2 regions of the Arthrobacter sp. NicSoilB4 genome follow, and region 2 is predicted to be linked to the other one. Evidence: predicted binding sites of a transcription regulator. Region 2 holds the regulator's gene; the other holds the start of a gene.
The links. The regulator LexA, encoded in region 2, represses DNA repair genes until DNA is damaged. The targets are predictions, from matches to a motif close to TCGAACANNTGTTCGA.
Positions count from the first base shown of each region.

Region 1 (3,404 bases), 870 kb from region 2:
CTGGAAGAGCTCCAGGGGGTCCTGCGCGAACACTCCCGGCGGCACGGCGAAGCCGAGGTGCGTCCAGGCGGGGGCGAGGGCAATCCTCCCCCGCGGGGTCCGGCCCAGCAGCCCCTCCCGGACGAGGTACGGCTCGGCGACTGTCTCCACGGTCTCGGTTTCTTCGCCGACGGCGATCGCCAGGGTGGACAGCCCCACGGGTCCGCCGCCGAATTTCGTGATGAGGGCTTCAAGGACGGCGCGGTCCAGCCGGTCCAGGCCGCGCTTGTCGACCTCATACATGTCCAGCGCCGCGGAGGCCGCGCGGGCATCGATCTGCTCGATCCCGTGCACCAGCGCCCAGTCGCGGACCCGGCGCAGCAGACGGTTGGCGATGCGGGGTGTGCCACGGGATCGTCCTGCGATTTCGCTGAACCCGGCCGAGTTGACCTTGAGGTCCAGGAGCCCGGCGGAGCGCCGCAGCACGAGTTCCAGTTCGGCGACCGAGTAGAACTCGAGGTGGCCGGTGAAGCCGAAGCGGTCCCGGAGGGGCCCGGGCAGCAGGCCTGCGCGGGTCGTGGCGCCGACCAGGGTGAACGGCGGAAGTTCCAGCGGGATGGCAGTGGCGCCGGCGCCCTTGCCGACGACGATGTCGACCCTGAAGTCTTCCATCGCCATGTAGAGCATTTCCTCGGCCGGCCGGGACATCCGGTGGATCTCGTCGAGGAAGAGGACTTCGCCTTCGGACAGTGAGGACAGGATGGCGGCCAGATCCCCGGCGTGCTGGATGGCGGGCCCGCTGCTGATCCGCAGCGGGGCGTTCATCTCGGCGGCAATGATCATGGACAGTGTCGTTTTGCCCAGTCCCGGCGGCCCGGAGAGCAGGACGTGGTCGGCGCTGCGGCCGCGCATGCGGGAGGCCTCCAGGACGAGGGAAAGCTGCTTGCGGACCCGGTGCTGGCCCACGAAGTCGTGCAGGTTCTTGGGCCGGAGTGCGGCTTCGATGACCCGCTCCTCCGGCTCCTCTCCCCCGCCAACCAGGGACGGCTCAGCCACGGGCGCCTACCCTGTTCCCGGCGCGGGCACCGTCCTGGCCCAGCCAGCGGAGGGTGGCCCGCAGGATCTCGGCCACGTTGCCGTTCTCGGCCAGTTCGGGGGAATCCGCCAGGGACTTGTCGATGCTGGACGTGGCGTCCTTCTCGGACCAGCCGAGGCTTGTCATGGCAGCAACGACCTGCGGCTTCCAGAGCGCTTCGGCAGATGCTGCCGGAGCCGCTGCGCCGGCGGCCGTGCCGTGCGGCACCAGCTTGCCGGCCAGTTCCAGCACGATCCGCCCGGCGACTTTGGGGCCGATGCCCGGGACCTTGGTGAAGGCCTTGCCGTCGCCGGAGTGGGCGGCGACACGGATCGCTTCGGGCTCGTGCACGGCGAGGACCGCCAACGCGAGCCGGGGTCCGACGCCGCTGACGCTGAGCAGGACATCGAAGACCTCGCGTTCGTCGTCGCTGCCGAAACCGAACAGGGTGAGGGAGTCCTCGCGCACGATCAGCGAGGTGAAGAGCTTCCCCTCCTCGCCGACGCGGAGCCGGCCGAGGGTCTGGGGTGTCGCGTTCACGCTCATGCCGGCGCCGTTGAGGTCGATCACGGCGGAGGACAGGCCGACGTGCGCTACGGTTCCGCGGAGAAAACTGATCAAAGCCGGGCTCCTGAAAATTCAGCTGAAAGTAGAACCGGGAGAACCCGGCTATCCGAACATATCTACGAATACCCTACCAAGTGATACTGCGTCGGAGCCGGACATTCAGCGCGCACGGCGCGCTTTGGCCTCCGCGTCGGCCCAGGCGCGCTGGGCCGGGGTCAGCGACTGGCTGCCCGGTCCCGTCGTGACTGCGCCGCTATTGGAAGTCCCGCTGCCGGACCGCCAGGCATGGGTGATTGCCAGCGCCAGGGCGTCCGCGGCGTCGGCGGGGCGCGGCGGGGCGTCCAGCCGGAGGATCTTGGTCACCAGTTTGGTGACGGCGTCCTTGTTGGACGTTCCGCTGCCGGTCACGGCGGCCTTGACCTCCGACGGCGTGTGCAGGGCCACCGGGATGCCGCGCCGTGCGGCGGCGGCGATCACAACGCCGGAAGCCTGGGCGACGCCCATCACCGTGCTGACGTTGAGCTGGGAGAAGACGCGTTCGACGGCCAGGACGTGCGGTTCGTATTTGTCCAGCCACTCATCGATGGAGGTGGCGATGACCAGCAGGCGCTGGTCCAGGCTCTCCTCCGGGGACGTTCCGACGACGCCGAACGCCACCATGGTGGCGCGGCGGTTCTTCTCGACGTCCACGACGCCGATCCCGCAGCGGGTAAGGCCCGGATCGACGCCGAGGACGCGAAGGGTCACTCCGCTTCCAGTGCGGCCTGCACTTCGTCGCTGAGGTCGGCGTTGCTGTAGACGTTCTGGACGTCGTCGAGTTCTTCGAGGGCGTCGACGAGCTTCATGAACTTCTTGGCGGCGTCGAGATCCAGCGGCACCTGCATGGAGGGCACGAACTCGGCCTCGTCGGTGTCGTACTCCATGCCGGCTTCCTTGAGCGCATCGCGGATGGCCTGCAGGTCGGTCGGTTCGGAGTGGATCTCGAAGCTGTCGCCGTTGTCCTTGACTTCTTCGGCGCCGGCGTCGAGGACGGCCATCAGGACGTCGTCCTCGCTCAGGCCGTTCTTTGGCAGCGAGACAACGCCCTTGCGGGAGAAGAGGTAGCTGACCGAACCGGGATCGGCGATAGTGCCGCCGTTGCGGGAGATGGCCAGACGCACTTCGGAGGCCGCACGGTTCTTGTTGTCCGTCAGGCATTCGATCAGCAGCGCCGAGCCCTGCGGTCCGCGGCACTCGTACATGATCTCGGTGTAGTCCACGACCTCGCCGGTGAGGCCGGCGCCGCGCTTGATGGCGCGGTCGATGTTGTCAGCGGGGACCGAGGTCTTCTTGGCCTTCGTGACGGCGAGTTCCAGGCTCGGGTTGCCGGCAAGGTCCGGGCCGCCCATGCGTGCGGCGACTTCGATGTTCTTGATCAGCTTGGCGAACGACTTGGCCCGACGGCTATCGAGGATGGCCTTCTTGTGCTTGGTCGTCGCCCATTTGGAGTGGCCTGACATGCTTTACGCTTCTCCTCTGATCATTCGAATAAACAATTCATGCACGCGCTTCTCCCCCGTCACTTCCGGGTGGAAGGAGGTGGCCAGCAGCTTGCCGGAACGCACAGCAACAATTCTAGCCGTCCCGGCCAGCGCCTCGGGGTGGGACGCCCTGGAGGGTTCCACTTCGGCGAGGACTTCGACGCCGTCGCCGACGCGTTCCACCCATGGTCCGCGGATGAAGACCGCGTGGACGGGAGCCACGCCGTTTTCGGTGGCGCTGAAGTCGAGGCCCTTGAAGTCCA
Region 1 covers NZ_AP024653.1:2,257,642-2,261,045, forward strand. The annotation lists gene ruvB (Holliday junction branch migration DNA helicase RuvB) at 1-1,035, opposite strand, end outside; gene ruvA (Holliday junction branch migration protein RuvA) at 1,028-1,675, opposite strand; gene ruvC (crossover junction endodeoxyribonuclease RuvC) at 1,781-2,368, opposite strand; gene LDO13_RS10165 (YebC/PmpR family DNA-binding transcriptional regulator) at 2,365-3,120, opposite strand; gene pdxT (pyridoxal 5'-phosphate synthase glutaminase subunit PdxT) at 3,124-3,404, opposite strand, start outside.
Region 1: the regulator LexA is predicted to act here: its motif matches at 1,728-1,743, upstream of ruvA (Holliday junction branch migration protein RuvA).

Region 2 (3,404 bases):
CGAACTCCTGCCTGGCGTCACCGACCGCGCCTGGCGGCAGGTCTCCGTGACCTCGATGGAGTGCCTCGGGGCGCAGAAATGCCCCCTGGCGGCCGAATGCTTCAGCGAACTGGCCCGGCAGAACGCCGCGGACGCCGACGTCGTGGTTACCAACCACGCCATGCTGGCCGTAAGTGCCTTCGAGGGCCTCGCCGTGCTGCCGGAATACGACGTCGTGGTGGTAGATGAGGCCCACGAACTCCAGGACCGCGTCACCGGCGCCGTATCCGGCCAGCTTTCCGTGGCCATGGTGCACGCCGCCGCGTCGGGGGCCCGGAAACACACCGGCATCACCGTGGACGCACTGAACAACGCCGCATCCAACCTCGAACTTGCCATTGAAGGTGTCCCCAGCGGACTCATGCCCAACGGCCTCAACAGCGAACAACTGGACTGCGTGGACCAGTTGCGGGACGCCTGCCGCGCCGCGCTCTCGGATTCCAAGGGGGACAGCGCCAACACGGCCGACGGCGGGCGCCAGCTCGCGCGCTCCCGGCTCATGGTGATCCTGGAACTCTGCGAACGGCTGCTGGCAGCCCGCGAGAACCGCGAGGTGGTCTGGTTTTCCCGCAACAGCACCTTTGACCCGCAGCAGGGCTACTCCCAGCCGGATGAGTCGGCCCCGGCGCTGGTCAATATCGCCCCGCTCAGCGTCGCCGGACGGCTCCGGGAGGGCCTGTTCGCAGACCACACCGTCATCCTGACCTCGGCCACGCTGGCCATAGGGTCCGCTTTCGAACCGGCCGCCGGCGGCCTGGGCCTGGTGGGGCCCGGCGCCCCCAGCTGGACCGGCGTTGACGTCGGCTCTCCGTTCGAATACCCCAAGCAGGGCATCCTGTACGTTGCCAAGCACCTGCCCAAGCCCGGCCGGGGCACGTCCCCGGAAGCGCTTGACGAGCTCGAAAAGCTGATCAGGGCCTCCGGCGGCGGGGCACTGTGCCTGTTCTCTTCACGGCGCGCCGCCGAAGACGCCGCCGAGGCCCTGCGGCCACGGCTGGACATGAGCATCCTCTGCCAGGGGGATTCGACCATGACGGCGCTGGTGAAGCAGTTCGCCGACGAACCGGACACCTGCCTCTTCGGCACCATGTCGCTGTGGCAGGGTGTCGACGTGCCGGGGACGTCCTGCCGCCTCGTGGTGATCGACAGGATTCCGTTCCCGCGGCCCGATGATCCCCTGATGACGGCGCGGTCCCGGGCAGTGGCCCAGGCCGGTGGCAACGGCTTTATGAGTGTTTCCGCGACGCACGCCGCCATCCGCCTTGCCCAGGGCGCCGGCCGGCTGATCCGCACGACGACGGACAAGGGCGTGGTGGCTGTGCTGGACTCGCGGCTGTCCACCGAACGTTACGGGGGATTCCTCCGCGCCGCCCTGCCGCCGTTCTGGCCCACCACGGACCCCGCGATCGCCCTCGCGGCCCTGGAGAGGCTCGCGCAGGAATCAGGGCGGCCCGGGACGTAGCTCCCAGCGGCTGTGGCGTTCCTGCCCGGTTGTCCGGGAGGGAACGCGAAAGGCCCCGTCCGGCGTGAATCGGCGGCGGGGCCCTGTTCGCAGGCAACGGGAGGCCCGGACTGGGAGGCCTGGTCCTAGAGGGAGCGCAGCACCGAGACGACTTTCCCCATGATGACGGCGTGATCGCCGAGGATGGGCTCGTACTGGGTGTTCTGCGGCAGCAGCCAGGTGTGGCCGTCACGCTGGCGGAAGGTCTTTACGGTTGCCTCGTCGTCCAGCAGGGCGGCCACAATGTCACCGTTGACGGCATCGCCCTGGCGGCGCACAACCACCCAGTCACCGTCGCAGATGGCCGCGTCAATCATCGAGTCACCGGCAACCTTGAGCATAAAGAGTTCGCCGTGGCCCACCAGCTGGCGGGGCAGGGGCATAACGTCTTCAACGACCTGGTCGGCCAGGATCGGTCCGCCGGCGGCGATCCGGCCGACCAGCGGCACCATGGCGGTATCCGTGGCACTGGCCAGCTCAGAAACAGACAAGCCGCCCACACTGCGCAGGCCGCTTGGCTTCTCAACCCCTGAAATCTTCGTGGTCCCCTCATCGAGGGTCAACGGCATCAGCACTTCCATGGCGCGCGGGCGCTTGGGATCGCGCCTCAGGTAGCCGAGCTTTTCAAGCTGCGAAAGCTGGTGGGTGACGCTGGAGAGGCTCGCCAGGCCGACGGTATCGCCGATTTCGCGCATCGACGGCGGGTAGCCGTTGTCCGTGACGGAGCGCTGGATGGTCTCCAGGATCTTCTTTTGCCGGACGGTGAGGCTTTTGGGAGGCCGGGCCGCCTGCGGGCTCCGCGCGGAGGCCCTGCCGCCAGTGGCTTGTGCTGCCATGTTCGCCAACGCCTTTCCGTTCCGCCCGGCCGCTGTGGCTGCAGCTGCCGGGAACTTCCGGCCTGAAATGTCAGACCCTGCTGATCAACTGCAGAAGTGGTTGTTCTTTGACTCAAACGTAGGCCAGCCACACAGCTTTTTCAAACATTTGTTCTAGCGAGTCTCGACAATGTTCGTCAATAGGTGCTAAAACAGAACAAGCAGGGTTCGAATATGTGTTCTAGTTTTACGAAGCTCGGGTAGAACGAATCGTTCGGTTCTTTGTTCGAAGGTCAGGCCGGTTCGCGGCGGGTACGTGGAGTACGTCGGGCGGCACAGTATGGTCCAGGAGGGCTCAGTTCATGTCAGCATCAAGCGCGTTTCACGACACTTTCGGCCGCGACGCATTCGGCGACTACGGCCGGCCCGGCACCGGCACCGGCACCGGCACCGGCACAGGTCAGCCCGGCCAGCCCAGCTCCGGCGGGCGTGCCAAGCAGGCACAACAGGCGCCGCTGAGGCTCACCAGGCGGGGGCGTTTCGTCTTCATCGGAGTGCCGCTGATCCTGCTGGCCGCCCTGGTTCTTTCCCTCAGCGGCTTCCTCAATGCTCCGGCAAAGGCGGCGGACTCTGCCGCCGAGCTCTCACTGACTCCCACAGTCACGGTGACGGTGCAGCCCGGTGAGTCCTTGTGGGCCATCGCCGCAGCGGTGGCGCCCGAGCGGGACCCCCGCGATGTCGTCGCCGACATCATCCAGCTGAACAACCTCGAGGCCGCCAGGGTCGTGCCGGGCCAGGCCCTCTTCATTCCGTCCAACTAGTTCCTGCCGTCCAAGTAGCTCAGGGCCCCGTCGGGCCGTCGCCGGGCGCCCCGCAGGCCGCCGGGCCGCCCTGCAAGCGTCACAGTTTCGGGGCACGCGGCGATCTCACTTAAACTGGGCTGGTGACTGACCAGCTAGAGCGCCTGAACCGACTTCCCCTCCGGACGAACCTGCGGGGCCTGACCCCCTACGGGGCACCGCAGCTGGACGTCCCTATCCTGCTCAACG
Region 2 covers NZ_AP024653.1:1,390,125-1,393,528, forward strand. The annotation lists gene LDO13_RS06215 (ATP-dependent DNA helicase) at 1-1,501, shown strand, start outside; gene lexA (transcriptional repressor LexA) at 1,627-2,376, opposite strand; gene LDO13_RS06225 (LysM peptidoglycan-binding domain-containing protein) at 2,718-3,176, shown strand; gene LDO13_RS06230 (histidinol-phosphate transaminase) at 3,299-3,404, shown strand, end outside.